DNA from 3 places in the Roseibium sp. MMSF_3247 genome. Region 3 is predicted to be linked to each of the others. Evidence: predicted binding sites of a transcription regulator. Region 3 holds the regulator's gene; each other region holds the start of a gene.
The links. Region 3 encodes LexA, which represses DNA repair genes until DNA is damaged. Its sites were predicted from a motif close to TGTTCNNNNTGTGTTCNG; they were not measured.
Positions count from the first base shown of each region.

Region 1: RBB44_RS03890 (PA0069 family radical SAM protein) is a predicted target of LexA. The motif match lies at 7,149-7,166, and genes of this name have one in related genera.
Region 2: RBB44_RS18130 (ATP-dependent helicase) is a predicted target of LexA. The motif match lies at 7,152-7,169, and genes of this name have one in related genera.

Region 1 covers NZ_JASHII010000001.1:858,116-868,761, forward strand. The annotation lists gene RBB44_RS03850 (AtpZ/AtpI family protein) at 140-529, shown strand; gene RBB44_RS03855 (F0F1 ATP synthase subunit A) at 595-1,344, shown strand; gene RBB44_RS03860 (F0F1 ATP synthase subunit C) at 1,430-1,657, shown strand; gene RBB44_RS03865 (F0F1 ATP synthase subunit B) at 1,737-2,282, shown strand; gene RBB44_RS03870 (ATP F0F1 synthase subunit B) at 2,293-2,772, shown strand; gene RBB44_RS03875 (GNAT family N-acetyltransferase) at 3,018-3,479, opposite strand; gene RBB44_RS03880 (DUF3179 domain-containing (seleno)protein) at 3,677-5,062, shown strand; gene RBB44_RS03885 (ribonuclease HII) at 5,069-5,746, opposite strand; gene RBB44_RS03890 (PA0069 family radical SAM protein) at 5,997-7,061, opposite strand; gene RBB44_RS03895 (glycosyltransferase) at 7,238-7,930, shown strand; gene RBB44_RS03900 (saccharopine dehydrogenase family protein) at 8,265-9,323, opposite strand; gene RBB44_RS03905 (Lrp/AsnC family transcriptional regulator) at 9,640-10,065, shown strand; gene moaB (molybdenum cofactor biosynthesis protein B) at 10,337-10,646, opposite strand, start outside.
Region 2 covers NZ_JASHII010000005.1:302,624-313,269, forward strand. The annotation lists gene RBB44_RS18110 (hypothetical protein) at 1-171, shown strand, start outside; gene RBB44_RS18115 (50S ribosomal protein L11 methyltransferase) at 254-1,144, opposite strand; gene RBB44_RS18120 (tetratricopeptide repeat protein) at 1,328-1,906, shown strand; gene RBB44_RS18125 (autotransporter outer membrane beta-barrel domain-containing protein) at 1,958-4,540, opposite strand; gene RBB44_RS18130 (ATP-dependent helicase) at 4,684-7,122, opposite strand; gene RBB44_RS18135 (transporter substrate-binding domain-containing protein) at 7,378-8,508, shown strand; gene RBB44_RS18140 (hypothetical protein) at 8,550-8,921, opposite strand; gene RBB44_RS18145 (siderophore-interacting protein) at 8,983-9,780, opposite strand; gene RBB44_RS18150 (YHS domain-containing (seleno)protein) at 9,938-10,429, opposite strand; gene RBB44_RS18155 (TetR/AcrR family transcriptional regulator) at 10,582-10,646, opposite strand, start outside.
Region 3 covers NZ_JASHII010000002.1:793,974-804,619, forward strand. The annotation lists gene RBB44_RS09035 (ComEC/Rec2 family competence protein) at 1-2,103, shown strand, start outside; gene lexA (transcriptional repressor LexA) at 2,173-2,886, opposite strand; gene RBB44_RS09045 (DUF1194 domain-containing protein) at 3,197-3,949, shown strand; gene bchJ (bacteriochlorophyll 4-vinyl reductase) at 3,981-4,574, opposite strand; gene bchE (magnesium-protoporphyrin IX monomethyl ester anaerobic oxidative cyclase) at 4,576-6,231, opposite strand; gene RBB44_RS09060 (glutamate synthase-related protein) at 6,623-8,233, shown strand; gene RBB44_RS09065 (thiamine pyrophosphate-dependent enzyme) at 8,265-10,241, shown strand; gene RBB44_RS09070 (hypothetical protein) at 10,446-10,646, shown strand, end outside.

The DNA of each region.
Region 1 (10,646 bases), on a different contig from region 3:
GCGAATTTGTGTTATAAATCAGATAAATAGCGGAAATCTTAGTGTTCTTGACAGGGCAATGGCCCCCGACTATGGTGCGCGCGGCTTGAGGGGGTGTCCAAAGGCTGGGTCTCACGGCTTGACGGGGGCGGGGAACGACATGAGTGGCTCTTCGCAAAACGGCAATACAGATGATCTGGACAAGGGTGCCTCCGAGGCGGATCTGTCGGAACGGCGGGACCGTCTGAACCGGAAGCTGGACGGCCAGCGCAAAGCTGAAGAAGCTGAGCGCGCGGCCAAGAAAAGCGACAATTCCGGCTACGCGCAGGCAATGAAACTCTCTTCGGAGTTCATTTCCGGTGTGGTTGTTGGAGGCGGTTTGGGATGGTTCGTTGACCAATGGTTTGGGACAAAGCCCTTTGGGTTGATCGTGTTCCTGCTGATTGGTTTCGCGGCGGGCGTTTTGAACGTGATGAGGGCTGCAGGGCGTATCGCCGAGCCAGGTCAACGGTACAAACGCGAGAGTTCTGACGACGGCGGGTCCTACTGAAGTTGTGCATCTGGGCGCCTCGCGCACCCACGAATAGAAATGATTTGAGCGAAGAAGGCTGACCGGTGGCGAACGATCCGATCTCGCAGTTCAAAATCCAGACCCTGTTTCCGATTGAAGTCGGCGGAATGGATTTCTCTTTCACCAACTCTTCGCTGTTTATGGTTGCGACCGTAGCAGCAGCTTCTGCCTTCCTGATCTTCTCCACGTCCGGCCGCGGCCTTGTGCCGAGCCGCGTGCAGTCGGTCTCGGAAATGGCTTATGAGTTTGTTGCAGGCATGCTGCGAAGCTCGGCGGGTACGGAAGGAATGCGGTTCTTCCCGCTTGTGTTCTCGCTCTTCATGTTCGTCCTTGTGGCAAACCTCTTCGGGATGTTCCCGTACTTCTTCACGGTAACCAGCCACATCATCGTGACGTTTGCGCTTGCGATGCTCGTGTTTCTTACTGTCACGATCTACGGTATCATGAAGCACGGAACCAAGTTCTTCCACCTGTTTGCACCATCAGGCGTTCCGCCGGTGTTGCTTTTGATCGTTGCACCGATCGAGGTCGTTTCCTTCCTCTCGCGTCCGATCAGTCTGTCCGTCCGTCTGTTCGCGAACATGCTGGCCGGTCACATCACCCTTAAAGTTTTCGCCGGGTTTATCGTGTCCATGAGCGCCGCTGGCGGCGTGGGCATCGTCGGCGCAATCCTTCCGCTGAGTATGACAGTCGCGATCACCGCGCTGGAGTTCCTCGTCTCGTTCCTGCAGGCCTACGTCTTCACGGTCTTGACCTGCATGTACCTCAACGACGCCCTTCATCCGTCACACTAAGCGAAACGTCTCATGCGGCGGCCCAACCCGGGCCGCTGCCTGAAGAAATCTGAAATCTGCAAAACACTACTTAGGAGCACGTGTCATGGAAGCAGAAGCAGCAAAATACATCGGCGCTGGTATCGCATGCCTCGGCATGGGTGGTGCAGCGATCGCACTCGGCACCATCTTCGGTAACTACCTGAACGGCGCTCTGCGCAACCCGACTGCAGCTGATGGCCAGTTCGGTCGTCTGGTTTTCGGCTTCGCCGTTACCGAAGCTCTGGGCATCTTCTCCCTGCTCATCGCTCTTCTCCTGCTCTTCGCTGTCTAATTCTCTTTCGTTTCAGAGAGTTTTGACGCGACTCCGGGGGCGGCGTCTGCGCCGCCCAACCGGATTTTGGAGATAGGATATGGCAGGCAACGCCGAACATAATACGGAACTCGGAATTCCGGCTGAAGAGCACGGTGCCGGCTTCCCGCCGTTCGACGCAACGACCTATTCTTCGCAGCTCCTGTGGCTGGCCATCACTTTTGGCTTTTTCTACTGGATCATGAAGAACGTCGCTGTGCCTCGGATTGCAGGCATCCTGGAAGACCGCAAGGACCGCATTGCCGGTGATCTCGGCGAGGCCAACCGCCTCAAAGATGAAACCGACGCGGCGATCGCGGCTTACGAACAGGCACTTGCTGAAGCGCGCAACAAGGCACACGGGATCGCAAGCGATACCCGCGCCAAGTTGAAGGCGGATCAGGAAGCCCGCCGGGAAAAAGCCGAAGCGGATATTGCCGAGAAGCTGAAAGCAGCTGAAGCTCATATCGCCGGTATCAAGACCGAAGCGCTGTCCCAGATTGGTGACATTGCCGGAGACACCACGTCTGCGCTCGTTGAGCAGCTGATGGGCAAGGCTCCGACAAAAACCGATCTGACCAAAGCGCTCAAGTCGGCGATGAACTGAGGAGACCGTCATGGACGCATCATTTTGGGCCCTGGTCGGTCTCGTTCTCTTCTTCGTCCTGATTGCCTACCTCAAGGTGCCGGGCATGATCGGCGGGGCGCTGGACAAGCGCGCTGACGACATCAAGAAGGAACTGGAAGAAGCACGTAAGATGCGTGAAGAAGCCCAGGAACTTCTGTCGGAATATCAGCGCAAGCGTCACGAAGCTGAAAGCGAAGCCGAAGCAATCGTTGCGGAAGCCAACGCAGAAGCCGAGCGCCTGACCGTTGAGACGAACCAGGCACTGGAAGAGATGATCGCTCGCCGTTCCAAGGCAGCGGAAGAGAAAATCGCTCAGGCCAAGACCCAGGCAATCGCCGAAGTCCGTGCCAAGGCTGCTGACATCGCTGTCGCGGCCGCTGAGGAAATTCTCTCCGCCAAGGTCAAGGACAAAGTGGCAGACGACATTCTCGCCAAGAGCATCACTCAGGTGAAGGACCAGCTGAACTAGTCTTCAGCACAATCCGGAACCAGTTCTGAAAAGCGGCCTCACCGGGCCGCTTTTTTCTTTGTCTACCGCCTGCGAATGAAACTCTATCCGCGTTTTTGTTCGCCATCCCTGCGAAGGCAGGGATCCGGTAATCTGAGCCGGTGCGGTTTGTTTCCCTTGTGGGCAGATGTGGCTTCTGAGCCCCTACCTTCGCAGGGGCGGCAGGGGTGTTTGAGCTTGCTGGCTGACCTATCGCAAAGAGGTTGCTAGGACCGGCCTTTCTCCATGACCACCAACGGTGTCCGGCCGTTTTCCATCATCTCGCCGGTCACCTGATAGCCAAGGCTTTCATATAGCCGGATGTTGCCGGAGCTCAGCTTGCCGGTAATCAGCCGGTAGGAGTGTGCAGAGGGAAACTTCTCTTCCGCTGCGATGAATAGCTGCCGGCCGATCCCCCGTCCTTGATGTTTGGGTGCCACAAACAGTCGGCCGATATGACATGTGTCGTCCTCAGCGCGAACCCGGACCGACCCGATGATGTCAGATCCCTGCCGGGCGATGAGAAAAACGTGCGTGGTGAAAGCCGACTCTGTGTCGGCGAGGGCCTCAACCATAGGGGCGATCTGCATATCACCGTTTAGCGCTGCTTCTTTGTGAAAGGCGATTTTCTGAAGTTCGAGGATTTGTTGCGCATCGCTTTTGTCTGCGACTGTGATTTCGACGTCCATTTCCCTCTCGCCGGATTGTGATCTCAAAAATTTCTGATGCGTCGTGATTCGATAAGATTGGCCACTCAAGCCATGCTCAGAACGATACGCCGCCTAGGGCAATTCACTAATGGTGATACCAAGCAAGGCGCCGGTCATGCAATGCCACCGCGGTCCAGAAGGCCGGGTTCATTGAGGTTTTCAAGAAAGGCGCCGCCATGAAGTCGTCTCATCGAGTTTTCGCACATCTCCTTATCGCAGCGCTTATACCGTTGTTGTCACTTGTTGGCAGCGGATTTGCCCAAGCCCAGGAGCGCGCGCCCCTTCCAGACTACGTGATTGAAAAATTCGGCACCCCTCCCGCGATACCGGATGGCCCGCTGTCCGAAGATCTGAAACGGGCCGTGAAAATGGCGCTTGTAGACCCGGTGACCCATGCGGGTTGGGGACGGGACCAAAGCCTGGCGCTAGCCGAGGTCGCTGCATCCAAAGATCCGCGCCTGGTCTGGATCATCAGTGATTTGATGCGGTTTGCAACCGGCCCTCAGCTGAACCAGGCCTTGAGCGAAGCCGCGTCCGAACTGTTGGGCAAACAGATCCCGCTGCGCAACAGTTGGGGCGTGGTGAGCGATCATCTCATGGCCTGGGATATTCCGGCACCTCCCGATTACCTTGCCTCCAAGCGTGAGATCTTCACAACGATCGTACCTGGCTGGGACCGGATCTTTGTCGAGGGCGATATTGATTGGCGGATGGTGTCCTGGGGCGGGGTCCTGATCGATGACCGCCCGTATGACCAGACCGACAATCAGTGCAACTGCATTCCGGCCGTGGATAATCCGGAGGTCAGCAGTGCGGAAGACGCAACCTGGCTTAAGGACAGCGATATCGTTTTCGGGATCGGCGTGAACGGTGACTACCGCGCCTATCCGAGACGGATCATGGAAGTGCGCGAGATGGTGAATGATACCCTTGGCGGCCGGACGCTGGGAATTCCCTACTGCACTTTATGTGGCGCTGCGCAGGCCTATCTGACGGATGAGCTGCCAGACGGAATTGAGCGGCCGGTTCTGAGAACCTCCGGGCTGCTCATTCGGTCCAACAAGGTGATGTATGACGTCAATACCTACTCGGTCTTCGATACGTTCCTCGGTACCGCGGTGACTGGCCCGCTTGCGGAGAAGAACCTGAAGCTAAAACAGGTCAGCGTCGTGACGACCGATTGGGGTACGTGGAAGAAGGCGCATCCGGAAACAACCGTATTGGTGGAAGCGCTTGCGCTTGGCCGGGACTTCGATTTCCGCAATGGCCGGGATGCGAATGGACCTATCTTCCCGATCGGCGATGTCGATCCCCGGCTGCCCGTGCATGAGGACATCATCGGGATAGTCACGGCGTCTGGACAGCCGGTCGCCTTTCAGCGCAGCAAGGCCTTTGCCGTACTCAAGCAGGGGACAGAGATCCGCGTTGAGAACGTTCGTCTGGAACTGGATGCCGGTGGTATCCGGGCCGTTGGCGAGGACGGAGCGGATCTCGGCAGCCATGAGGCGTTTTGGTTCGCGTGGTCTCAGTTTTACCCTAAAACAGATCTCTGGGACGGTTGACAAACCCTATCCGGGAACTCTGGCGGCCAGCCGGACGGGCTTGAAGCTCATCCGGTGGTGCGACGTTGGCCCCAGGGTATCCAAGGCCGCTTGGTGTGCTGGAACGCCGTATCCCTTGTGCTGGGCAAAGCCGTAGCCGGGAAACTCGGTTTCTAAGGCGACCATCATGCGATCTCGCAGAACTTTGGCAACGATGGAGGCTGCGGCGACACACAGGCAGCGGCCATCGCCCTTGATCAGCGCCTGCCCAGGCTGCGTGAGGCCAGGGGGGATGTCGCGGCCGTCGATGAGAACGTATTGCGGCACTTTCGGTAGTCCGTTCACCGCCCGCACCATGGCGCTCAGCGTCGCCGTCCGGATGTTCAATCGGTCAATGGTGGCAGGGGAGGCACTCGCCGCGCAAACCCAGCTGGTTTTGAGGATTTCAACGAACAATGATTCTCGTTTGGCCTCAGTCAGCTTTTTTGAATCGTTCAGTCCGGCCGGCACATTTTTGTAGTCCAGGATAACCGCCGCCGTTACCACAGGACCCGCCCAAGGCCCGCGACCGGCCTCATCAACCCCGCACAACAAACCGCCAAAGAACCTGGCGTGTTTTATCTCGGTTCTGAGGTCGGGACTGTCCGAGAAGCTGAGGTCGAAAAGGGAGGGTGTTTTGTTCATGGGCGCAGAATGTGGGGCCAAATCCAACAAATCAAGCAAGCTTTGCCCAAGCCTATCTATTGGGCGGCTACAGAGGGCGGGGAAATCCAGCTTCTGGGTTCCATGCCTGCTTCACTGCTGTCATCCCCGACGCAGCAATGCGGAGATCGGGGATCCAATCGTTTCTAGAGCATTTGAAAGAGTCTAACGAAGCAGCGGCGCGTGGAGCGGTGAGTAGATCCCGGCTCGGAGGCCGGGATGACAGCAGAGAGCTGGGCCTCCTTTTATCCCCTCAGAACAAGTCCAGCTGCACCCCGCCTTTCTGCGGCTGGATAAAATGCTCGGTGGACAGCTTTTTCCTGCGCAAATTCAGGCCCAACCGTTTGGCCGCCAACGAGAAGCGTTTGGCAATCTGGTCGGCATAGGGGCCACGCCCGCGCATGCGCTCGCCCCATTTGGCGTCGTAGTCCTTGCCGCCGCGCATGGAGCGGATCAGGTTCATCACATGGCGGTAGCGATCCGGGCGTTCGCGCAAAAGCCAATCGCGAAAGAGCTCTGACACTTCCAGAGGCAGGCGCAGCAGAATAAAGGCCGCTTCGCTGGCCCCGTGCTCAGCAGCTGCCTCCAAAAGGGTCTCAATTTCACTGTCTGTCAGCGCAGGTATGATGGGGGCCATCATGACGGAGGTCGGAATGCCAGCCTCGTTCAAGGCTTTGACCGCTGCGAGACGCTTGTGCGGCGCGGATGCGCGGGGTTCCATGGCGCGGCACAGCTTTTTGTCGAGCGTCGTGATCGACAAGGCCACCTTGACCAGATTGCGCTCGGCCATCCGCGACAGAATGTCGATGTCCCGAGTTACGAGCGCCGACTTGGTGACGATGGCGACCGGGTGGCCGCAGGCCTCCAGCACGTCCAGGATCTCCGGCATCAGCTTGTAGCTGCGTTCCATCGGCTGGTAGGGATCGGTGTTGGTACCGATGGCGATGACCTTGGGCTGATACCCCGGCTTGGAGAGCTCCCGCTCAAGAAGCGCGGCGGCGTTGGGTTTGGCAAAAAGCCGGGTTTCAAAGTCCAGCCCGGGTGAGAGGCCCATAAACGCGTGGCTGGGCCTCGCAAAACAGTAGATGCAGCCATGCTCGCAGCCGCGATAAGGATTGATCGAGCGATCGAAGGAGATGTCCGGTGACTCGTTGCGGGTGATGATCGTCCGCGCGCGTTCTTCCTGCACCTCTGTCTTGAGAGGTGGCAATTGATCGAGGCTGTCCCAACCGTCGTCAAAGGCTTCTTTCGATAAGGGTTCGAACCGCCCCGAGCGGTTCGTTGCGGCCGCACGCCCCCGGCGCCGGTCGGCCGCCATATGGCTCAGATCCGCCGTATCGGGCGCCAATTGAGCAGAACCAGAAGAATTTGGGGGTGCAAGTGTCATAGACTGCCGACTCTTTATGAGAACAATACAAGAACATTATCTAGAATCGGGCGCCGAACAAGCCCCTTCTCTCGCACTTTCGAAAATTTCATGTCATAGAAAGGGTCATGATTAGTGTCATAATTCCGACTGAAAACGCAGAACTCGACCTTGTTCACGCACTGGCTGCCTTGGTGCCGGCCGCCGCCGAGGGCGTTGTTCGGGAAGTTGTCGTTGTGGACGGCGGATCGACCGATAACACGGCGATGGTCGCCGATGCGGCAGGCTGCACGTTTGTGACGCGCAAAGGGCCCCGCAGCGAGCGCCTCGCATATGGCGCAAGTGTTGCCAAACGCGGCGACTGGCTGTTGTTCCTGCAGCCTGAAACTCTTCTGGAAAGCGGTTGGCATCACGAAGCGCAGGCGTTCATCGAGCGGGCGGGGCGCACTCCGAAAGGGCCAAAGACGGCTGCAGCTTTCCGCTTGCGGTACGAGGCTTTCGGGCTTGGTCCCAGATTGTCGGAAAAGGCAGCTTCTGTGCGCAGCCAGCTGCTTGGCATGCCCTACGGCAATCAGGGCCTTCTGATCTCCCGCCAGTTCTACGAAAAGCTTGGTGGCCACCGGCCGTTGCCGGAAATGGAAGATCTTGACCTTGCAAAACGCATCGGTCGCAGCCGGATGGTGTTTTTGCGCGCGGCAGCCGTATCCGCGGGTGAGCCGGGCGCAGCTGGCTATGCCACCGGCCTGCGTCAGGCTCTGGCGCGCTTTGCCGTCGGTACCCTTCGTGTTCCAACAAGCCTTGCGGTCAAGCTGCACGGGTAGTCGGCAGCCAGTGCAGTTCGCTTCAGACTTGCGAATTCCACTATAACATCGGCGCCGTCCCGGTCCCCGAACCGGGAGCGAAGATGCTTCGTGTTTGATCCCGGATCTCCGCGTTGCTTCGTACGGGAAGGCACCTCGATCGCGTTGCAGTTCTGATTACAGTGAAGCAAGGTTTCCTAACACAGTAGAAAGCAGACAAATGTTGCCATCCCTGCGAAAGCAGGGATCCAGTATTCTGCGGCCTAAGGTTTTTTCTGCGCTGGCGGTGGTGATTACTGGGCCCCTGCCTGCGCAGGGGCGGCCACGTTGAAGAAGGGCTTTGGTCTGGGTAGACTTACGCCGCGTAGAGCGAACCGGTGCGGGTTTTCAGAAACGCATCCAGCGGAATGTCTTCCTGCTTCAGGAAACCGGTTGCCGGCAAGGCGCCGTCCCGGACCATCTCGATGACTGCAACGACAGAGGCTGATGTGGTCCAGGCAATCGCCGTGCGGATCTGGCCGCCGATCTCAATCGGCTTGTAAGCCCGCACGAATTCCTCCCGGCGCGGGCGGCCGTCGATGGTGCCTTCCGAGGCCACATGCACATAGACGACATCATTGTCGGTTGGTGGTTTGGCGTGCACCAGAATTTCTCCGGCTTCCTGACGGCGCTCACGCATGAGGAGCTCGTGGAAGAAGAAGTTCATCAGTTCGGCATGGCCAGGATAGCGCATGGTCTTGTAGTCGATGTTGGCGACCTTGCCCAAATAGGTCTCGCACATGGTGCCAAGTCCGCCGGAGGTGGTGAAGGCTTCCAGCTTCATGCCGTCGATGTAGATCGTTTCCAGCCACTCCATCGGCGAGACCCACTTGCGTACGCCATCCTCGATCACCTCACAGTCGTTGAGGTACTCGTTAACGACCCCATCCGGGGACCAGTTGAAGGCATAGCCCATCAGCCCGGTCGGGTTTTGCGGCAGCGCGCCGACGCGCATCCGGCAAGACCGGCAGTCGTCGAAGTCGCCTATCTGTTTCGCGCCAACAATGCCAACAAACCCGGGCGCCAGACCGCATTGCGGGGCCATGAGACCCTTGGCGGTTTCGCTCATCTCGATGATCGCCTTGGTGGTTGGCACATCCTCCGTCAGATCAAAATAATGGATCCCGGTCGCATGAGCTGCCGTGGCCACACCGACATTGAGCTGATAGGGCAGGCAGGAGAGGACGGCATCGACGCCCTTGAACATCTGCAGCAGGCCATCATAGGCTTTCAAGTCTGCAGACTGTACTGAAAACGGCAGGTCTTCGCGGGGCGCATGCTGGTCATAGGCATGAACCTCGAAGCCGGAGTCGTGCAACAGCCGAGCCGCCAAAGCGCCGACCTTACCCAATCCGAGCACTGCTATTTTCTTCATGAATTTCCCCCTTGGCTGATGACTGGTTTCCCCAGACAGGACCGGTTCAGTCACCACAGCAATCGACATTCCGCTTCCCGCCAGGAAGCTGTTGGACCGCATTAAGCCGTGAGTCTGTGTCAACCAAAATGTCAAAAAATCTTACAAAACGGGAGTTTTATGGCAAAATGATAACTGGAGACGAGGCGCCGCCCCGGCCACGAGCCGGTGCCGGTTTCGTTTCGGCTCTGGTCCCGGATCTCCGTTGCACTGTGTCCGGGACAGCACATGGACGGGCCCTTGATGCTGGCCGAAGACAACAAATGAGATAGTAATCATGGATGACCTGGATCACCGCCTGCTTCATCTCTTGACGCGCGATGCCAGAGCTTCTGTCACGGATTTGGCGGCAGCACTTCAAGTATCGCGAGGGACGGTGCAGAACCGGATCGACCGCCTCTTGCATCAGAAGGTCATACACCGGTTCACCGTTGAGCTCGGACAATCGGAAGAGGACCACCAGATCAGCGCCTTCACGTTGATCCGGCTGAAGGCGGACGATGGCCGGGCAACGCAAGCCGCGCTCCGGCGGATCGATGCGATCACCGACATTCATACGCTCAGCGGTGCGTTTGATTTGGTCGCCGAGCTTCGTGTCCGCTCACTGAAGATTCTCGATCAGACTCTTGACCAAATCCGGGCCTTGCCGGAGGTGGCGGAAACCCAAAGTCACATCCGTTTGGCCTCCGCGGGCAAGCGCTAACCGTTACAGCCCGAAGGTAACTAGCTTGGCCATCCCTGCGTGGGCAGGGATACAGTATTCTGGGGGCTTTGCGGTTATATCCGCGCTGGCGGCGGTGGGTACTTGGCCCTGCCTGCGCAGGGGCGGCCGAGTGGACAAAGGGCGAATTCTTGTTTCTTGAAACCTGCTGCTGTCCCGGCCTTGAGCCGGGACCTCTGGCCGGTCATGCCCCTAGATCGTGGATATTCGCCCCGTTGCCTTGAGAACGGCGCTTCAGTCGCAGTCGGTGGCCTCAGGCTTCCTGCAATTTGCCGCGCTTCAGATGCTCGTCAAGCCGCGGCATGATTTCCACGAAATTGCACGGCATGTGGCGGTAGTCGAGCTGCCACTTCAAGATGCCGTCCCAGGCGTCCTTGCAGGCGCCGGGCGAGCCGGGCAGGACGAAGATATAGGTGGCTCCGGCCACACCGCCAGTTGCCCGGGACTGGATGGTGGACGTGCCGATCTTGTCATAGGAAATCCGGTGAAAGACCTCTGAGAACCCGTCCATTTTCTTCTCAAAGAGCGGTTCCATCGCCTCGGGCGTGACGTCCCGGCCGGTA
Region 2 (10,646 bases), on a different contig from region 3:
TCCGGCGGCTTCATGCGCCGCGCTTTCGACCGGATGATCGAAGCCCGCTCCGTACAGGCCCGCCGCTATGTCAACGGCTACCTCCTGTCACTCGATGACGCGACCCTTTCTGCCCACGGTTACGATCGTGAGCAACTGGAACGCGAAGGCTCTGCGACCAGCGCGTTCTAAGCCGCTGAAAGAATACTGTGCACGATAAAAGACCCCGCCGGCTCAACCGGCGGGGTCTTTTCGTTTCTCCTAGGAAATAGCCTTACGCGTGTTTGCGGCCGCGGATCAGCGTGAGCGTGAGCCAGCCGTCCTTTTCCCGGCGGCGGTCCAGGACAAATCCCTGGCATCCATAAGCAAACAGGATCCGCGGTCCATCTTCGATCCGCAAACCGGATAGGACCAGCGTGGACGTTGGTGTCATCCGCGCGCAGATGGATTTCGACATCTTCATCAAGGGCCGCGCCAGAATATTGGCGATGACCAGATCGAACGGGCCATAGAGATTAAACCGCCGGTCTTCCACGCCATTGGCGGTGAAACCGGTCACGAGATGACGGGCACCGTTCAGCCGCGCGTTTTCCAAGGCCGTGTGTGTCGCAATCGGATCAATGTCGGTCGCTAACACCTGCTGGCGGGCTTTCAAGGCTGCGGCAATTGCCAGGACACCGGTTCCCGTCCCGAGATCCAGAATGCTGTCATACTCGCGCATGGACAACAGCCGGTCGATCTCTTCCAGGCATCCGGCGGTGGTTCCGTGGTGGCCGGTTCCAAAGGCGAGAGCTGCCTCGATTTCAAGCCCGATCGCGCCCCCCGGCACCTTGTCGCGATCGTGACTGCCGTGGACGAGAAAGCGCCCGGCGCGGACCGGCTTCAGACCTTCCAGGCTTTTTTCCACCCAGTTGATATCCGGCAGTTCTTCGGCTTCCAGCGGTGCGGCGAATGCATCGGCGCCGACCCGGTCGCGCACCAGTGCGGCTGCTTCGTCCGGTTCCATGCCGAAAAGCAGGATCTCGGCAGACCAGATCTTCCCGTCCTTGGAATCTTCGTAGATCGTGACTGGATTGCCCTCGTCTTCAAAGGCCCGTTCCAGGATTTCGGAGATCCGTTTGGCTTCCAGTTCTTCCGCCGTGATCTTGACCCGGATGGTTTTCATAAAGGCACGCCTTCGGTTGAGGTGTCGGTTGGCTTGGTGGCTTGGCTCAGCGGTATAGCCGGAGCGAAAAACCCCTGCCAGTCTCTTTTTTGTTTTCACGATAAAACTCGCCGGATCTGGCGAAACAGTCCGCCTGCCATAGGTTTTTACAAAAGTGTCCGACGGTACCAAGGGAGATCCACCATGCAGGCAAGCGCAATCCTTCAGTCCCGGCGCATCTTGGCGGCACTCGCATTGCTGCTCAGCCTTGTATTCCTTGGCACGGGGAGGCCGGCGCAGGCGGGTGATCTCCCGGATCAGCGGCTGTTCGATGCGCTGCTTTCCTCGAAGAGCGAGATGGAGGCCCGGATAGTCGAAGCGGAAATCTGGGAGAGCTGGATTGCGGCCGCCCCATCCGCAGATCTGGAGGCAAAGGTTCGCTCAGCAATGAGCAAACGGCGCGTTGCCGACTATGAAGGGGCACTTATGGAGTTGAATAGTGCCTTGGAGACTGCGCCTGATTATGCCGAGGCGTGGAACCAGCGGGCGTTCATCCATTATCTCCAGGGCAAACCCGACCGCTCACTGGAAGATATCGAACGGGTGCTGGAGCTTGAACCCAGGCATTTCGGGGCGCTTTCCGGCAAGGGCCGGATTCTGATGGAGCAGGGCAGGGTCCGGCTCGGCCGGCAGGCCTTGCGGGAGGCGGTCGCCCTGCATCCCTTCATACCCGAACGCTTCCTGCTGATCAGGGAGCAAGAGGAAAAAGGAATTGATCTCTAAAGGTGAGCGCCGGAACCCGGTTGCGGCCAGAGGCCCGCAAAGTGCCTTCTTCTAAAACCGCCAGGAAAAGTGTGCACCCGCGCCGATTTCTTCACCGTGTTCATTGAGTGCACCTGCAACACCCAATCGCCATGCACCCGCGCTGCCGACGGAGCCGACAAAGCCCAATCCGGCTGTTACGGAATGGGCGCCGCGGTTTTGGCCCGTTTGATTGAAGGTCCCGAACAAGTCGGACGTGACAGTGATATCGTGGGCTGAATCTGCCGATGCACTCCAGTCATGATCGTAGCGGGCAAATCCGACCAGCTTCGCTGTCCCGCTGTCCGTTGTCCAAACGTCCGCTGCCCAGTCGAATCCAAGACCGGTCAAAACGGCGTCCGCAGTCGCAGCATGGACGGTGTAGTTGAAGTCACCGCCTCCGGTTTCCCGAGCTTCGCCTTGCCAAATGTGCGCGTAGGAAGCTGCAGCAAACGGTGTCACTTTGAACTGGGGTGTTAGCGGCAGTTCATAGCCTGCTTTTGTTGCGACAAAGGCGGCATGGGAATCAAAATCGGATTCCGCGCGCCCACCGGTGAACAAGCCGACATTCGGGTTGTTCCGCTCGCCTTTGTTGGCGCTGTAAGAATAACCTCCGGAGGCCGCCAGCCGCCAGCTGTCGCGGTAAAGTGTTCCGTACAATCCGGCAAAGCCAGACTGCGCCGAGAAGGACTGATCGACCGTGTCATGCTCGTCCATTTGTTGATAGCCGTAGCCTGCAAACGCCCCAACGCTTCCCTGATTACTTGCGAGCAGATCAGCACCGCCAATCACGCTGGCAATTGAATAATTGAAACTTCCAAGACCGTCTTTGCCATCCACGTTGCCTTTCAGCCCGGACGCATCCAGCCAGATGGCCCGTCCTTGAGCATCGCGAACCTGATTGGCCTTGTCGAGAACGTCGTGACTGCCGGAAATCCGGTTCATCACCGAAGTGGCAATGTGATCGAGATGTTCCAGGCCGACGGTCAGGTTGGAGGAATAGGGTTCAGCGTGAACTTCGTTGAAGGTGATCAGGTCGCCGTTGGTCAGGGACAAATAGCCGTCACTCACCGTGTTGCCGCCGGCGAGGATTTGGTTTCCGCCACCGCTTCCGCCTGACACGCCATTGATGGGTGTTTCATTGTGCGTTGCTGATACGGCCGTCACCAAATCCACCCAAGGCGTCGTGACAGGCGGTGTGGTGGTCTGCGTCGGGACTGTTGATGTGGTCGTCGTCGTTGTGGGCGTGGTCGTGTTGGTCGTCGTGGTGGTTGTCGTCGTTGTTGTGACCGTTGGTGTCGTCGTGGTGGTGGTTGTAACTGTCGCCGTTGGTGTTGTCGTGGTCGTGGTCACCGGCGGTGGGATCACTTGCTTGCCACCGCCGGTCGACTGGATGGTCTTCACCTTGGTTGGCAGGAAGGTTGGTGTTGCAGAGTTGTCAGAGAACTTGACCTCAACCTGTGAAGTCTGTGTCGGTGGTCCCGCGAGGCTTGCACTCAGGTGTGCATTCAACGAGTTGCCTTCGACCAGAGTAACACTGTCACTGTCAATCGATCCGGCGCGCGCGATGACAAAGGTGGAGTTGATGAAATCACTGATTTCGGTGGCGCCTGACCCTGAATATCCGCTGTCCTTTTCAAGTGTCGCGGTCAAGTTGTCTGCACCGGTCATGTCACCGGACACATCCAGCAGGTCCGCAGTCTGAGACGCTGTCGGGTCCAGTTCGGAGACAAGACTTGTCGCGCCCTGAAAAGACACATCGCCGTTGATCGAAAGCGTTCCGATGGAGTTGCCGGGACGGATCTCTGCACCTGCGGATGTCAGGAAACCCGTGCCGCCTGCGCCTGTCTTGCCATTGATGACGCCATTGCCTGATAACTTTCCGTCAAGTTTGAAGAAGCGGGTATCGATTGTCGTATTGTCGAGCTTCAGCTCGGAACCGGCCACGACGGAGGTAATGAGCGCGTTTGAAATTGAACTGTCTTTAAGGGTCAGCTCAGTCGCTGAATCGAAATTCTGCCCCACGATGTTGTACTGCCCAACCGCGAACAAGGACGGATTGGCGACCGTAAAGGAGGTGTATGTCAAAGGGGAAGCCGACGCGCTTGCGATATAAACATTCTGAAATTGGGTATCACCGCTTTGTTCGGTTAAGGTGATAGCGCGGTTTGCACCAATACCGACATCTATCAAGTTGATCCAAGTTGCCCCGAGATCGTCAGTCGCCGGTGCCTGGAGCAATCTGAGGAAGTTTGTGCCCGGAGACGGAGCACTTTCAATGCTATTACCGATGAACGTGAAGGAGTTGACTTTCGAGGCCCGTTTCAGGTCAAAGAAAACGGGCGAATAATAGTCATAGGCACCATCGGCGGGAACCGTTCCCGGGGAAACCACGATCTCCGTCCGTCTCTCAAGGCATATAGCACTTGAAGGGGTGAAGCTGCTTGGGTCGAGCCGTTCAGTACCCGAAGCACGGAGCGCGCCCGCCCCCAACGCATCGCAATTTGCATTTGCTGCTGCAGGGGCCAGGAAGGTCGCCGCAGTTGCCGTAAACACCAGCGTGGCTGCATGAAAACCTGCGCGATTGACGGCCGACTTGTTGTTTCCTAAACGCATGTTGTGCTCCTGCCGTATCCGCTACGCAGAAACAAAATGCGGATCAGTCTAACTGTCCGGTCACACTAGCGAATTTATGCTTAACCTAACGTAAATTTTGTTCCGTTCAGTTTGATATTGTTATAAATATCAATATCTTAAAATCAGTGCCGTTCTACGAAGCTGTCGATGACTTTTTTCTGACCGGCCTTTTCAAAATCGATGGTCAGCTTGTTGCCTTCGATCGACTTGATCGCGCCATAGCCGAACTTGATGTGGAACACCCGTTCGCCGACAGAATATTCCGACGGAATGTCGCTGACGGACTTGGCAACCAGTTCCCCTTCAATCGTGAGCGGTCCCTGGCGTTTTTGACGGGCGGATTGGTAGCCACGTCCGCCGCCGTCTGAAAACCCATCGGAGGACTGGCGTGCCCGTTGAGCGCGTTGCCAACCGGGCGTCGAATAGCTGCCGGTCTCAAAGGCATCCTGACGGTCGAAGCGCGACGGACCATAGCCGCCACCGCCATACCCGCCGTAGTTGGACGAAGCTTCTGCGATTTCAACGTGTTCAGTTGGCAGTTCATCAAGGAACCTGGACGGAATGCTCGACTGCCATTGGCCGTGAATGCGCCGGTTGGAAGCAAAGTACAGCTTCGCCCGCTTCTTGGCTCGGGTGATGCCGACATAGGCGAGGCGGCGTTCCTCTTCTAGGCCTGCGCGGCCACTCTCATCCAGTGCCCGCTGGTGAGGGAACAACCCTTCCTCCCAGCCAGGCAGGAAGACTGTGTCGAATTCCAGGCCCTTCGCGGAGTGCAGCGTCATGATCGAGACGGCGTCTTGCGCATCCGCGCTGTCCCGGTCCATGACGAGGGAGATGTGTTCCAGGAACCCGGCCATGGATTCAAACTCTTCCATGGAGCGGATGAGTTCTTTCAGGTTGTCCAGACGGCCCGGGGCCTCGGCCGAGCGGTCCTGCCGCCACATTTCCGTGTAGCCACTTTCATCCAGAATGATCTCGGCGAGATCCGTGTGCTTCATGCTGTCGATCTGGCGCCGCCAACGCTCGAAATTGTCGAGCACGGTTTTCAGTGAATTGCGCGGCTTGGGTTTCAGCTCTTCGGAATCGATCAGCTGGCTGGCGGCCTGCATCAAGGGGATGCGCTCGGCCCGCGCCAGTTCATGCACAAGCTTAAGCGTGGCATCCCCAAGGCCGCGTTTCGGCGTGTTGACGATCCGCTCGAACGCCAGATCGTCCGCCGGCTGCATGACACAGCGGAAATACGCCATGGCATCGCGGATTTCCATGCGCTCATAAAAGCGCGGTCCGCCAATGACACGGTAGTTGAGGCCGAGCGTGACAAATCGATCTTCGAACTCGCGCATCTGGAAGGAGGCGCGGACCAAAACGGCCATCTCGTTGAGCGTGTGACCTTTGGTTTGCAGCGCTTCGATTTCATCACCAATCGTCCTGGCTTCTTCTTCTGAATCCCAGACGGAGGCAACGGACACGAGGTCATGATCCGGTTCGTGAAAGTCAGTGAAAAGCGTCTTGCCGAGGCGGCCTTCGTTGAAGGAGATGAGATGAGAGGCCGCGGCGAGAATGTGACTGGTCGAGCGGTAATTGCGCTCCAGACGGATCACCTCCGCGCCCTTGAAGTCGTGCTCGAAGCGCAGGATGTTGTCGACCTCGGCCCCGCGCCAGCCATAGATTGACTGATCGTCATCACCGACACAGCAAACATTCGGATTGCCCTGGGCCAGCAGGCGCAACCACAGATACTGGGCGATGTTGGTGTCCTGATACTCGTCCACCAGCATGTAGCGGAAGCGGCGCTGATAATCGGCAAGCACATCCTGCCGGGTCTTGAACAGCGTGATGACGTGGAGCAAGAGATCGCCAAAATCGGCGGCGTTCAGGATCGACAGGCGCTCTTGATACTCCTGATAGAGCTTGCGGCCCTTGCCGTTCGCGAAGGCGCGCGCTTCGCCTTCCGGCACCTGATCCGGCGTCAGGGCCCGGTTCTTCCAGCCGTCGAGCATGTTGGCAAAGGCGCGGGCGGTCCAGCGCTTGTCGTCGAGCCCTTCGGCCTGAATGATCTGCTTGATCAGGCGGATCTGGTCGTCGGTGTCGAGAATGGAAAAGCCGGATTTCAAACCCACCAGTTCGGCATGTTTTCGAAGGATTTTCACGCAGATGGAGTGGAACGTGCCGAGCCAGGCCATGCCCTCCACATTGCCGCCGACAAACCTCGCAATGCGCTCCTTCATTTCGCGGGCGGCCTTGTTGGTGAAGGTCACGGCCAAAATATCATGTGGACGTGCCAGGCCGGAGGCCAGGATATGCGCGATCCGGGTGGTCAAAACCCGGGTCTTGCCGGTGCCGGCGCCCGCCAGAACCAGGACAGGCCCCTCGGTCGTTTCCACGGCAAGGCGCTGTTCGGGGTTGAGACCGGTCAGGTAGTCGGGCGCCCGGCGGGCCGCCATGGCCCGCGCTGCAATGCCGCCACCAGGTGGTGGCGCAACAGGTGGAGCTTCCGCCCGCGTCCCGATGGGTTGAAAAGGATCGTCAAAGGGATCGTCATACCCGTCCGGGTCGGTCATGGTTTATCGGTCCGGTTAAAAGCGCTTTGGAGAACAATATAGCAACAAATGCCGCGCTGGCGAGACGCGATAGTCGGATTTGGTGGGGATAGTTCTCGCGAACAGCGAACCTTTCACGCCGTCCCGGCGCAGGCCGGGACCCAGTAGCCTGGTTCCTCGATTGCAAAAGCATCACACAGGCGTTTGCGACTGTTTTACCCTTTAGGTTGTAACGTCTGGACGCATTCGTCTTTGCGTCCTTGTCTTGGGGGAACCATGCTTCTGAATTATCGTGTCTTTTTGCGTTCCGTGTCCCCGATCATCGTGCTGATCAGTGCAATGATACTGGTTGTATCGCCCGGTGCCGCGCAGGAGGCGGGTCAAGCACCGGAAGCGGCAAGCGGCGAAGCGCCGCTGACGGTTGGCGTTCGGGTGAGCCCGCCTTTCGTGATGCAAACGGTTGACGGATATACCGGCATGGCGATCGAGCTTTGGGAAGAACTCGCAGCTGCTGCCGGCCTCGAGTATCAGTACGAGCCTTACCCCAATGTGCGGGCCCTGATCGACGCGACTGCAGAGGGGCAAACAGATGCTGCGATCTCGAACCTGACCATCACCAAGGCGCGTTTGGAGAAAATGGATTTTACCCAGCCCTGGTTTGATTCAGGTCTGCGCATCATGGTCGGCTCTGTCGGATCAACCAGCTTCTGGGAAGTGGTTAACGGCCTTCAGGAAGCGGGGTTCCTGAAGGCCTATGGCTGGCTCGCGTTTGTTATTGTGGTGGCCACGCTTTTGATGACCCTTTTTGACCGCCGTTTCGACAAGTCCTTCTCGCAGAAGTGGCCCGATGGTCTGGCGGACAGTTTTTATTCGGTAATGTCAGTCGTGACCTCCGGCAAGGCGCCATCGCGCAAGAATCTGTTTGGTTGGATCGGGCGTGTGTGGCAGGCGATCTGGCTGGTGTGCGGATTGGCGGTGATGGCGTTCATTACGTCTTCCGTCACAAGCGTCATGACCACCTTGTCGCTCAACAATCAGATTCAGAGTGTCGCCGACTTGCCGGGCAAGGTCGTCGGTGTGTTCGACGGCAGTGTCGGCGAAGACTATTCACGCGAGCAGGGATGGTCGGTGATTGCGTTTGATGGCCTCGATGAAGCTGTCGAAGCATTGAGCGATGGCGAAATTGACGCGTTTGTCGGCGATGCACCCACACTGGAATACTACGATCACACCAATCCCAACGCGGATGTGGAGGTGGTTGGGCCGCTCTTTGATCCGAACAAATATGGTTTTGCCCTGTCGCTGCGCAGCCCTTACACCCGCACGATCAACATTGAGCTGCTCGCGGCCAAGGAAGCCGGAAAAGTTGAAGATCTGCGGGTGGAGTATCTCGGGCCGCGGGAATAGCCCTTGCCGGGTTCCAGCTTGGCTAAAGCAATAAGGTTGGCCTAGGGGCTACGTGTGCTTTCCGTTGTTGGCGTCTCGTAGTCCCGTCCATGGCGCTCCCAGTATTCAAGAGCGACCGCCCAGGATGGAATGTCGTCAGTGTGGAAGCCGCATGTCGTTCCAGTTGCGATTGATGGAAACGCCTTGATCGCCCTGCGGTGCGCTCCGCGATAAAGATAGCGTTTCATCGCCGTTTCACTCGTCCAGACGGTCAAGGTGTGGTGGACGCCGTGCACGATCCGTGTGCCGGCCAAAACGTTGCCATCAGCGACTTTTTCCTGATTGAAGCTGGGGATCGCGTGCCGCCAAAAGCGCAGGGCATGAAACCAGGTCTTCAACCGCAAACCGGTCACTGACACGTAATAGCGGGCCATCGCAGCTCTCCGTAAACTGAAGAGACTACGCGCTCGGCAGCCTGCCAGATCGAAAGGGGTGTCAGGCGGCTTCCGCCCGTTTCATTTTCTGGTGCTCGTCTTCAACAAGGCCGATTTTCCAATAACCGGAAATGTAAGTGTCTTTTCTCGGTACCTGCCGGGTATTGTTCAGATGATCGCGGATTGACCGGATGACCGAACTTTCCCCGGCAATGCAGGTTTGAAGAACACCATCCGGCCACGCCATCGACGTTATGAAGTCGAGCTGAGACGTGGATGCCACATGCGGATCCTCATGGATCAACCAATGGATTTCGATGTTGCTTGGGACCGCAATCTCCCGGATATCGTCTTTGGATGGAACTTCAAAGAGGGCAACGCCTTTCGCATCCCGTGGCATCTGCTCCAGAACAGCTTCGGCAACCGGCATGGCGGAGAGGTCCGCGGCCACCAGATACCAATCAGCGTAGAATTCCTTGATCTTCTTCTGGCTTGGCCCGAAGAAGCCGAGGAACGATCCGGGTTTGGCGGATTGCGCCCAGCGGGTTGCCGGTCCGTTGTCCCCATGGGCAACAAAATCGATGTCGAGCTCCAGACTGTCCGGCCGATAGGCCCGCACGGTATACGTCCTGACTGGGTGGACTTTCTCATCTGGTGCGCCGGGGGCGAAGTAGGCTTCGAAGTCGTCCCGGCTTTCATCTTCCCGCGGCAGCACCAGCTTGCAATTCGCCCCTTCCTGATGAAGCGGAAATCCTTCCAGTTCCGGTCCGGCAAAGGTCACACGGATCATGTGCGGGCTTAAATGCACGGCCGACTTGACGGTCAGAAAACGGGGTTTGCGTTTCGGCAGGGCGGCCATGAGGAACCTTTAAATGTTGACTTCAATACTCAGCATTTAGCATCGCCCGACCGGTTTTGAAAGGCGTCATTGTTTCATGACAGGAAACGGCGTGTCAGGTGTATCAAGAAAAAGCCCGCCGATTTGGCGGGCTCGATCTTGGGAATGGCACTTGAAGTTACCGGATGATCGGTTCTTTCAGGTCTTCCGGCTTCGTGTCTTTCACGATGTCCCAGTTCAGGTCAGCGTGATTGATGTATTCTGCGGTGTTGCCCTCAAACCGCTCTTGCACGGCGATGCTGTTGTTGAGGTAGAGCTTGCCATCGACGATTTTCCAGGCCTCCGGGATGACCGGCACCTTGAAGCCCTTGCTCAGACCGAAGGCGCAGAAACCGCCATATTGCGGCGCGTATTTCACCGGATCGGCGGCGAACTTGTCCCGGTTTTCAGCGGACGAAAACTTCCAGGTCACGTCGTCATATTGGAACGTGTACTCATCAGAACCGGCGACCGGCTTGCCTTGGGTGAAGTAGGCAACCGGATCGGTGCCGCCGATAGCGGCGCCGTTCTTGGTAAAGGTGGTGATTTCGTCAGCCGACACGGCAAAGCCGGTGACGGAAAAAAGAGCTGTGAGGCCAAGAAGCACGGATTTCGAGGTGTAAAGCGGCATCGAGAACTCCGGAAGGTTTTTGAGTTGAGGCACATGTTCGCGCCCGGTGTCTGGAGAATGGCCATGACCGCTGCCAAACACCAATCACCCTTGTTCACAGAGATGAAAGCACACCGCCAGAATCCGTGAACGCCTTGGCACGCAGACGTGGCTCACAATCCGGGGAGCGGCGACTGTTCCGCAGAGGGTCGGGGGGCAGTCAGCCCCAAAAGCAAGT
Region 3 (10,646 bases):
ATCCTTTTGCTCGCCCTTTTTGCAGGGCTCAGCATTGCAACACTCCGAACAGCTGCAGTGGGCGCACCCCGGCTGGCGGAGCCGATGACTGTTCTGTTGCGCGGTGACGTCTTGAAGGTGCAGGAAACCCGGTCTGGCAAGCGGCTTGTGCTCCGCGTCAGAGAAGTTGATGCCAGAGAAAATACTGTTGGGCGGTTTGCAAACCGGGTCCGGCTGCGCATTCCGGCCGATGCGCGCATTGCACCCGGCAACTCGATCAAAGTCCGGGCCCGGTTGTTTCCGCCTATGGGTCCTGTGGTGCCCGGCGGATATGACTTTTCCTTCCGCGCCTATTTTGACGGCATAGGTGCAAGCGGCTTCAGTTACGGCGCGCCAGAGATCGTGCAAGGGCCTGCGGCGTCTCAAGTCCTTCTGCTCGTTCGCAAGGTGAATGAACTCCGCCAGCGCTTGGCAGAGCGGATTTCAGCACTTTTGCCGGAAGGCCCGGAAACAGCCCTTGCGGTTGCACTCTTGGTGGGCGATCGCAGCGGTATTGATGAAAAGACCGAAGAGAGCCTTCGGGCCGCGGGCCTGGCACACATTCTGGCAATTTCAGGCCTGCATATGGCGCTCTTTGCAGGCGGTGCTTATGCTGTATGTCTTGGCGCCCTAGCACTTATCCCGGGCCTTGCGCTGCGCTGGCCGATCCACAAGGTTTCAGCCGTTCTCGCCCTTGTCGCGGCAGTTTTTTATCTTCTCCTGTCCGGGGCTTCAGTCGCCACGCAAAGATCCTTCATTATGATTGCGTTGGTTTTTTTGGGGATCATGACCGGACGCCGGGGTTTGACGCTGCGATCGGTCGCAATCGCCGGACTGTTCTTGCTTCTACTCGCGCCGGAGCGCCTGTTTTATCCAGGTTTTCAGATGTCGTTTGCGGCCGTGATCGCACTGGTCGCCGTTTATGATCTTTGGCGGTCGCATCAAAAGAGAAGCAGGTTTCTTGTCTCATCAACAAGCGGGCTCTCTTGGTTCTTGTCCGGCGCACTAAAATGGGCCACCGGTTTGTTCGTGACGGCTCTCGTCGCCGGGATCGCTACCGGCATTGTCGGTGGGTACCACTTTTCCCGGATCGCGCCCTTCGGACTGGTCGGCAACATGCTGGGCATGCCGGTTTTTTCTATCATCGTGATGCCAATGGGCGTGGTGGCACTGGTCCTGATGCCGTTCGGTTTGGCGGCAATCCCGCTCAAGATCATGAGCGCCGGTCTGGCGGCGCTGATCCAGATAGCGGAGTTCACAGAACAGATTGCGCCTGACTTTGGCCGAATGGGAAGTCTGACCGGCCTGTCTGCCGCTGTTTTATTGGCCGGTTTCTTTGGCTTGCTGCTCGCCCCGGGCCGTTTCCGGATGATCGGTTTGGGTCTCGCACCTGCCGGAATCGCTCTCGCGATAATATCGCGTCCGCCAGATATTTACATTCCGGCAAAAGGGGCTCAATTGGCTGCCCGGGATATCGAGGGCAAGTTAGCGTTATCCAGCGCCAGAAGTTCTTTTGCTGTAGAGACTTGGTTTGAAGCGGAAGGAGTGTCAGAAGAGGCGATTAAATCGCGCAAGATGAAATCCGATCAGCGCGCTTGCGACCCTGCGGGCTGTGTGGTCCAGACGTTTGCAGCAAGGGCAGAAGTTGGTGAGGAGCAGATTCCGGTCACCATCGCCCTACCGAAGACCCGGAATGCCCTTTTTTATGACTGTCAAAAGGCAGATATGATCGTGACCGATATGATCGCGCCAGAAGCATGCTCCGCAGTCGTTTTCGACCAGGACATCAGAGTGGCGCGCGGTGCCATTTCTATTTGGTTGGGCCAGGTCTGTCGAACACGCACTCCAACAAAGGACCAGATGATCGAAAACGGGCAGAGAGTAGAGGCTGCGGTTCAAAGAAAGAATGTTGCCCCAGCCCCAATAATGCCGCCGCAAACCACTCGCGCAGCGGCAAAAACTCCCAGCGCTGTTGTTTGCCAAACGCAAATAAATTCAGTCAAATACGCCAAGCCAACGCCTCCGCGGCCGTGGCACAAGCAAGGCAAAGTTACACGCGCAAGCTTGCGCGCATCTGCTGACTAGAACTGATGGTAGTACCTACAAACCCGCAGTGGCGGGAAACTCTCGAAAATGCCTGCCGGTCTCGAAGCTTCAGTACCGGCGGAACAGGGAAACGAGTTTCCCTTGCACACGGACACGGCCCGGTCCGAAAATACGTGTCTCGTAGGCGGGGTTGGCAGCCTCAAGCGCGATCGATGCGCCTTTTTTGCGCAGGCGTTTGAGTGTCGCTTCCTCATCGTCCACAAGGGCCACAACGATGTCGCCACTATCGGCGCTTTCCGTTCGGCGGATCAGGACGGTGTCGCCGTCCAAAATCCCGGCTTCAATCATTGAATCCCCGCGCACTTCCAGAGCGTAATGCTCGCCTTTGCCTAAAAGCTCTGGCGGAACGCTGATCGAGTGGCTGTGGGTCTGGATTGCCTCGATCGGAACACCGGCCGCAATCCGACCCATGACCGGGATTTCCGTCGATGCTGCGACAGGTTCTGGCGCGGGCGCAGAGGCTGGCGCCGGTTTGCCGAGTGATCCTTCAATCACCTCTGGTGAGAAACTGCCTCTTGGTCGCGGCGCACCCAGGCCCGGCGCGATCGAATCCGGCAAGCGGACCACTTCCATGGCGCGGGCTCTGTTGGGAAGCCGGCGTATGAAACCGCGCTCTTCCAGGGCGGTGATCAGTCGGTGAATGCCGGATTTGGAGCGGAGATCCAGAGCATCTTTCATTTCGTCGAAAGACGGCGGAACGCCCGTTTCCTTTAGTCTTTCGTGAATGAACATGAGCAGTTCGTACTGCTTGCGCGTCAGCATACTGCGGTTCCTCGCCCTGAGTTTGGTTTTGCCTGAGAATCGCTCAGTACAAATCGAGAACATCTTACCTGTTCTCATTGTGTTCTGCAAGGGTAAACGTTCTCTTACTGTTCTGCCGATGGTTCTGAGATCGAAACCTGCAGATGCTTTAAGGCGCTGAGAAAAAGATTGTTTTATACGTGATGCGGGAGAACGACCAATATACGCCGGACGGCACAAGATCGGGACCTGCACAAATGTTGTAAGCCGGCCTTTCTGATCCGCTAACAGGCTCTAGCTATCTTCTGAGTTGTTGCGGAGGAAGCAGACTATGCGAATGATTGTGATCGTTGCTGTTTTGTTGCAGGGCTTGCTTGTTTCTGCGGCCTCATCCGAGGAACTTGATCTGGAACTCGTGCTTCTGGCAGATGCCACTGGTTCAATTGATGACGCGGAAATCAGGTTCCAGCGCCGGGGCTATGCCGAAGCGATCACCGATCCACAGGTCCTGAACGCAATTGCGGACAACGCGTATGGCAAAATCGCCGTGACCTATGTCGAATGGGCGGACATGTTTTCCCAGGACGTCGTGGTCGACTGGATGGTGATCGACGGACCGCAGTCGGCGCAGCTCTTTGCAGAGCGTTTGATGGCACCGCCCCGTCAGGCCTTTGGCCGCAACGCGATTGGCGCTGCTCTTCTAAAGGGCAAGGAGCTGATCGACACCAACGAATACAAGGGGTTGCGGCGGGTGATCGATTTGTCGGCGGACAGCGCCAACAATTGGAATGGGCCAAGCATCACCGAGGCAAGAGACGCTGTGGTGAATTCCGGCATCGTCATCAATGGTCTTGCGGTCCTGTGCCGTCACTGTTCCGGCCGTCCGGTGTCTTACAATCTGGAGGACCGGTTTTTTTCCGAGATCATCGGTGGTCCGGGATCCTTTGTCGTGACGGCCGACAGCGCCGACACCTTCGCAGCGGCTGTGCGCAAGAAACTCATTCTGGAAATCGCGGACAAGCGGTCTGCGCCGGATGCCCGTGTGAGGTTTGCAGCGATTGAAGGCACGGGAGTTGCGAACTGATCGGGTAGATCCAGTCCGGGACTACATAATCTTAGATATTGAACTCAAACCGGCAGGCATCCGCCCCGCAAGCTCCGCATTCCGTCTCTGTGACACGGACATGCGGGCCGATCAGTTCCTGGAACAACCTCTCGAAAACAGCCACATGCCAATGGCAAATTGGATGATCAGCGTGTTCCCCTGCGATTAGCGGATTGTCTTTCAGGATAAAGATCAGGGGCGCGCGTCTTGCGACTTCGAACTGGCCGGAGCCTGCAAAGGTCCAGGCGTTTTTTGAAATGGCGTTTGCCAAGAGATGTTTTGAGAGGCTTGCGGGAAGGACTTTCAAAAGCGTTTGCGCCAGACCAGGGATCCGGTGTTTTATGACATAATCGGCCGTGCCAACACCGGCGGCCCTGGATATCTCCGCTGAAAGATCGGGTAGGGTGGCCCGCACCGTCTTGTGAAACCGCGCGACGGGGCCCTCCGGGATCAGGCCGCTCATATCCGGAAGGCTCGCAATGCGGGCGTCGTGCAAGAGCGTTTCGAAAAGGTCCTGACCACCCTGTTCTTCCAAAGGGGAGCGGAATTGGGTCAAGGCATTCGGGCCGATCATGCCATCGGCCTGAAGGCTCTGCCGGTCCATGTCAGGCGTTCTCCGCCAATTGTTCCGTGCTGCCACCGCAAGCAAGCGCTGCCGCTGCTGAAGCTTTTTTTCGCTCTGCCGCCCTTTCCTTGCCCTGCAGTCGCAGGGCTTCGCGGCGCTCGGCTGCCCGCGCGGCACGATCGGCCGCCGATTCCCAGTCCGCCACTTGGGCTTCTGCCAAGGTGCGGTTCTCATCGAAGTCGAAATGCACCTTGTCCTTGGATTGCGGGCCCCAGTAACCGGCCTTGCCAAGGTCATAGAAGGTGCGTGCAAAACCGGCCTTCAGGAAGGCTTTCAGGCAGCCCAGCAGATAGCGCCGGCGAAAGCCGGTGCCGCGCCACGGGTAATGGAACAGAGCCTTCTGCATGTAGAAGCGCCGATAGTTCTTCATGACACCGTTCAAAAGTTCGCCGCGTGTCATGGCCTCTGGCTTCATGATCGGTGTGACGAAGTTGTATTTCGAAAAATCAAACACCTCGACCTGATCCCGGATTTCCTGGAAGAGCGGTGTGAACGGCCAAGGCGTATACATGGCCCAGTTGGCAAGGTCGGGCTGCCAATCCCACGCCATCCGATATGTTTCTTCCAGGGTTTCCTCGGTTTCATTGTCGAGCCCGACAATGAACTGAGCTTCCACGAAGATGTCGGCCTCCCGCAGAAGCCGGATGGCTTCCTTGTTATCGTTGACCTTGGTTTCTTTGTTGAACTGGTCGAGTTTGAGCTGCGCCGCCGCTTCCGTTCCAAGGCTCACGTGAACCAGGCCGGCCTCGCGGTAGAGCGGCAAGAGGTCCTTGTCGCGCATGATGTCGGTCACACGGGTGTTGATGCCCCACTTGATTTTGTCCGGCAGCCCGCGTGCGATCAGCTCGTTGCAGAATTCAACGAACTTCTTGCGGTTGATGGTGGGCTCTTCGTCAGCAAGGATGAAAAAGCCGACATTGTGCTCGGTGACCAGCTTTTCGATTTCATCGACAACCTTTTTGGGATCGCGCACCCGGTAATCGCGCCAGAATTTCCACTGCGAACAAAAGGAGCAAGTGAACGGGCATCCCCGGGCAAAGTTCGGGATGGCGACGCGGGTACCGAGCGGAACATAGGTGTATTTGTTCCATTCCAGAATGTTCCAGTCCGGCTCGATCGCGTCGAGATCCTTCACGGTGGCAGCCGCATGGGTCGCAACGATCTGGTTGTCTTCCTTGAAAGCAATGCCCTTGATCGTTCTGCGGTCTTCCGGCCACCGCTCCTCGTCGATTGCCCGCATCAGCTCAATGACGATTTCTTCGCCTTCGCCGCGCACAATGACGTCCACCCAGGGCGCCTCGCTCAAGACCTGCTTGTACATAAAGGTGGCGTGGACACCGCCGAGAACCCGAACCGCATGCGGATGCTCGTCTCGCGCAATTTCCAATATCCGTTCGGCTGCGTAAATCGACGGCGTGATGGAAGTAACACCAATGACATCCGGTGAGATCCGGCGGATCTCTGAAGCAATTTCGTCGTCAGACAGGTCATTGGTCATGGCATCGACGAAATGTATGTCGTCAAAGCCTGCCTTTTTGAGACTTCCCGAGAGGTAGGCGACCCAGGCCGGAGGCCAGCTCCCGGCGATTTCCGCGCCACCAGAGTGGTAGTTTGGATGAACGAACAGGATGCGCATGGGATCACCTCTCATATGTGTCAATTAAAGTTGACACATGCATCGTCTCAGAAAAATGACGCAGATCAATCGGGCGAATTGCGTATTTTTGGCAAGTTGAGCGGCGGCGTCGTTCGCAGCTCAATTATCTTCCCTTGCGGTATTTCACGATTGCCACACAGCACTGTCATCTGCTTATGATTTGAGACTGCAGGGCTTTCCAGACCTAATCCTGCAAGCAAACCATCTATTGCACGCCCATTTTTCAAGGCGCGCCTTCAGCACATGCTGATCATGGAGACAGGAGATTTAAGAACGACAGTCCGCAATCAATTGCCGACTGTTTTGAAGCAATCAGAAAATGCCAAGGCCCAGTAAAACAAACGCTGTGCCACTAGCTGGGGAAGACAAAATGAAAGCACACGCCGTCGCCAAGTGGAGCGAGTTGCCAGATCGAGATCCGCAATATGCTCTCGTGGAAGATGTCGATCTGGTGGTTGTTCGCTTTGATGAAACGGTGTCGGTGATGTACGGGCGATGTCTTCACCGTGGGGCGCTGATGTCCGACGGCTATGTGGATGGAGATAACCTTATTTGCGGCGTTCACTATTGGGACTACCGCATTGATACAGGCGTTTCTGAGTACAACAACTCGGAAGTCCTGAAGAAATTCAGCAGCTGGGTCGAAGACGACGAAGTGCGGGTGGATGCGGAGGAGATCGCGGCCTGGGCCAAAGACAACCCGCAACCCTTCCAGCGCGATGACTACCTCGGTCTTTATGCGGACACGTCCCACGGCACTGAGGAAGAGCCTTATACCAAACTCATTCAGGGGTATGCCAAACACGGTCTTTCCAAGACCGGTCACCACGGCGTGGTGGATGCCATGGGGGTGCCGCGTGTTGACTTGCCAGATTGGGACGACATCCAGATCCTGACTGCGCAGCTCCAGCGTTTTCCGTTGCTTGATGATGATCCGGTGGGGACCGATGTTGTCATCGGGCCGAATGCGCAAAAGCCGCTTCACCTGAAGATCCCGCTTTTTGTCTCGGATATGAGTTTCGGTGCCTTGTCAGAACCGGCGAAGATCGCGCTTGCGCGGGGGGCTGAACTTGCCGGAACCGGTATCTGTTCCGGAGAAGGCGGGATGTTGCCGGAAGAGCAGGAAGCCTGCTCGCGTTATTTCTATGAGCTGGCCTCAGGACGCTTCGGGTTCGACTGGGAGAAGCTGAACAAGGTTCAGGCGTTTCATTTCAAGGGTGGTCAGGGCGCCAAGACCGGAACCGGCGGCCATTTGCCGGGATCCAAAGTGCAAGGCAAAATTGCCGAAGTGCGAGGCCTGAACGAGGGCGAATCGGCGATTTCCCCGCCGCGCTTTCCCGACTGGACGCAGTGTGAGCAGGTCCGGGACTTTGCCGATGAGGTGCGCAGCCGCACAGGCGGCATTCCGATTGGCTACAAGCTGTCTGCTCAGCACATAGAAAAAGACATCGACTCGGCGCTGGAGGTTGGGGTTGATTATATCATCCTGGACGGCCGCGGCGGGGGCACTGGAGCTGCGCCGATCATTTTCCGGGACAACATTTCCGTACCGACAATCCCCGCGCTCGCCCGAGCCCGCCGGCATCTCGACACGTCTGGGCGGGGCGATGTTTCGCTGGTGATTACCGGAGGCCTTCGGAAGCCGGCGGACTTCGTCAAGGCGATGGCCCTGGGCGCCGATGCGATTGCCGTATCCAACGCGGCGATGCAGGCGATCGGCTGCATCGCCATGCGCGCCTGTTACACCAACAATTGCCCCGTCGGGATCGCGACCCAAAAACCGCATCTCGTGAACCGTCTGGTGATCGAGAAATCCGCCCGCCAGCTCGCCAACTTCTTCGAAGCGTCGGTTGGGCTGATGCAGGTAATGGCGCGCGCCTGTGGCTATTCGCATATCAACCAATTCAACCAGCACGATCTCACAACCTGGAAGCGGGAAATGGCAGACCTGTCCGGTGTTGCCTATGGTGGTGTGGCCTGATCCGGGCCGATAAGTTTTGAGGGAGGAAGTCATGGACGCTCAAAATCTCGACTGGATCAAGGTCGGTCATGTGAATGATTTACCGGAAGGACGCGTCAAAACGGTTACGGCGCGCACCACATCCATTTGCCTGTCGCACTTCGATGGTCAGTGGGCCGCGATGGACAATCACTGTCCGCATCAGCGTGGCCCCCTTGGAGAAGGCTCAATAGAGAAGGGAGTGGATGGCAAGTGCTGGATCCGCTGTCCCTGGCACGGATGGGACTTTGACCCGCTGACCGGAAAGCCGCCGGGAGGCCACGAAGACAGCGGACAGGAGCTTTATCCCCTCAAGGTCGAAAACGGCGAGATTTTCGTTGGGCTGGAACCAGAGCCTGAGCATGAACGCACCGTGACCGATGTCATGGCAGAGACCATGGTCAATTGGGGTGTGAAACGTATTTTCGGGATGGTCGGTCACTCAAACCTTGGGCTTGCCGAGGCCATCCGGCTTCAGGTGAACAAGGGCAAGCTCGGCTATGTTGGGATCAGGCACGAAGGCGCTGCAGCGTTTGCCGCCTCCGCCTACGGCAAATTGACGGGTAAACCCGCCGGCTGTCTGACAATCGCCGGACCAGGCGCGACGAACCTTGTGACGGGCTTATGGGACGCCAAGGTGGATCGTGCGCCTGTGCTCGCATTAACAGGACAGGTCCAGACGCAGGTCTTTGGGCCGGGTGCCTTTCAGGACATAGACCTGAAATCAGCCTTTGAGGCCGTGGCCCGGTTCTCCCAACCGGTACTGACGTCGTCCAATCATGCAGAACTGATGACGCTTGCGTTGAAGACCGCAATTGTCGAGCAAGACGTGTCTCACCTTATCTTCCCCGATGATGTTCAAACCCTGCCGAGCGATCAGTCAGCATCCGGCCCACAAGGAAGGGTTGGAGGCTCTACCGTTGTTCCGGCGCGCGAGGATCTTCAACGGGCTGCGCAGATGATCGGGGACGCCAAACGGCCGGTCATCATCATGGGCTACGGCGCGATAAACGCACGGGACAAGGTCATCGCACTGGCCGAACATCTGGGTGCGCCGATCATGACCACCTTCAAGGGCAAGGGGCTTATACCGGACAATCATCCGAACGCCGCCGGAGTGCTGGGTCGTTCCGGAACCCCGATCGCCAGTTGGCTCATGAACGAGGCCGACTTGATCCTGGCGCTGGGCTCGTCCTTTGCCAATCACACGGGTATCGCACCCTACAAGCCGATCATTCAAGTCGATTACGAACGCATGCAGCTTGGCAAATTCCATCCGGTGACGCTGCCGGTCTGGGGTGAAATCGGGGCTTTCTGTGATGCGGTCCATCCAATGGTCGAAAAGTCCGCCCATGCCGCGCACCAGCTTACCGAGCTGTTCGAGCGTTGGCATATGTGGCGGGAGGAGAAGGAAACCCGCTTAAGCGAAGACCAGGGACATGGAATACACGCCGCAGCGGTCTTCAAGGCGCTGACGGAGCTGTGTCCGGAAGATGCGATCATACCGGTGGATGTGGGCAACAACACCTATTCCTTCGGCCGCTATTTCGAGCCACGCGGCCAACGCATCCTGATGTCCGGGTATCTCGGGTCAATCGGGTTCAGTCTACCGGCGGCGCTCGGCGCCTGGTGTGCCACACAGGATTTCGAAGAGTATCACGGCCGCAAGGTCATCTCGATCTCCGGGGACGGTGGCTTCGGACAATACGCGATGGAGTTCACCACGGCCGTCAAATACGGCATGAACATCTCGCACATCCTTCTCAACAACTCCGAACTCGGTAAGATCTCGAAAGAACAACGGTCAGGTGAATGGCCGGTCTGGGAGACGAGCCTCACCAACCCGTCCTTCGCGGCCTTCGCAAGGCTCTGCGGTGGACATGGGCACCGGGTCACGGAAGCCGCAGAGCTCCATGCCGCCATCGCCGAAGCGATTGCGCATGACGGGCCGTCCTTGGTGGAAATCGTGACCGACGCGGATCTTGTGTAAGGCGAGATGAATTAGGTGCGGCGCTATTGGGAAGGATAGAATGCTGTGGGGTAATGGACTTGCCGGCACATGCTGTGCCGCCCCGGACTTGATCCGGGGTCTAGGGTTCAGTGCTTGGGGCGGCTTGGGGTCCCGGCTCAAGGCCGGGAAAGCGCTGATTAGCTGGCGCCAACAAGCGTTAGATACTTGTGTAGGGGGAGAAAATTGGAGACAGCTTCATTTCTGATAGAACTGGGCCGTTACTACCTTTATGCAGGCGGGATTGTTGCGGCTTTGTTCCTGGTGATTGGTATTGACCGGATAGAGCCGTCGGCCAACGGCTCCTATGCCTTTCGTCCGCTGTTGATCCCCGGCATTTGTCTCATCTGGCCGCTGGTTCTCTATCGGTGGGCTGTTCTGGAAAGG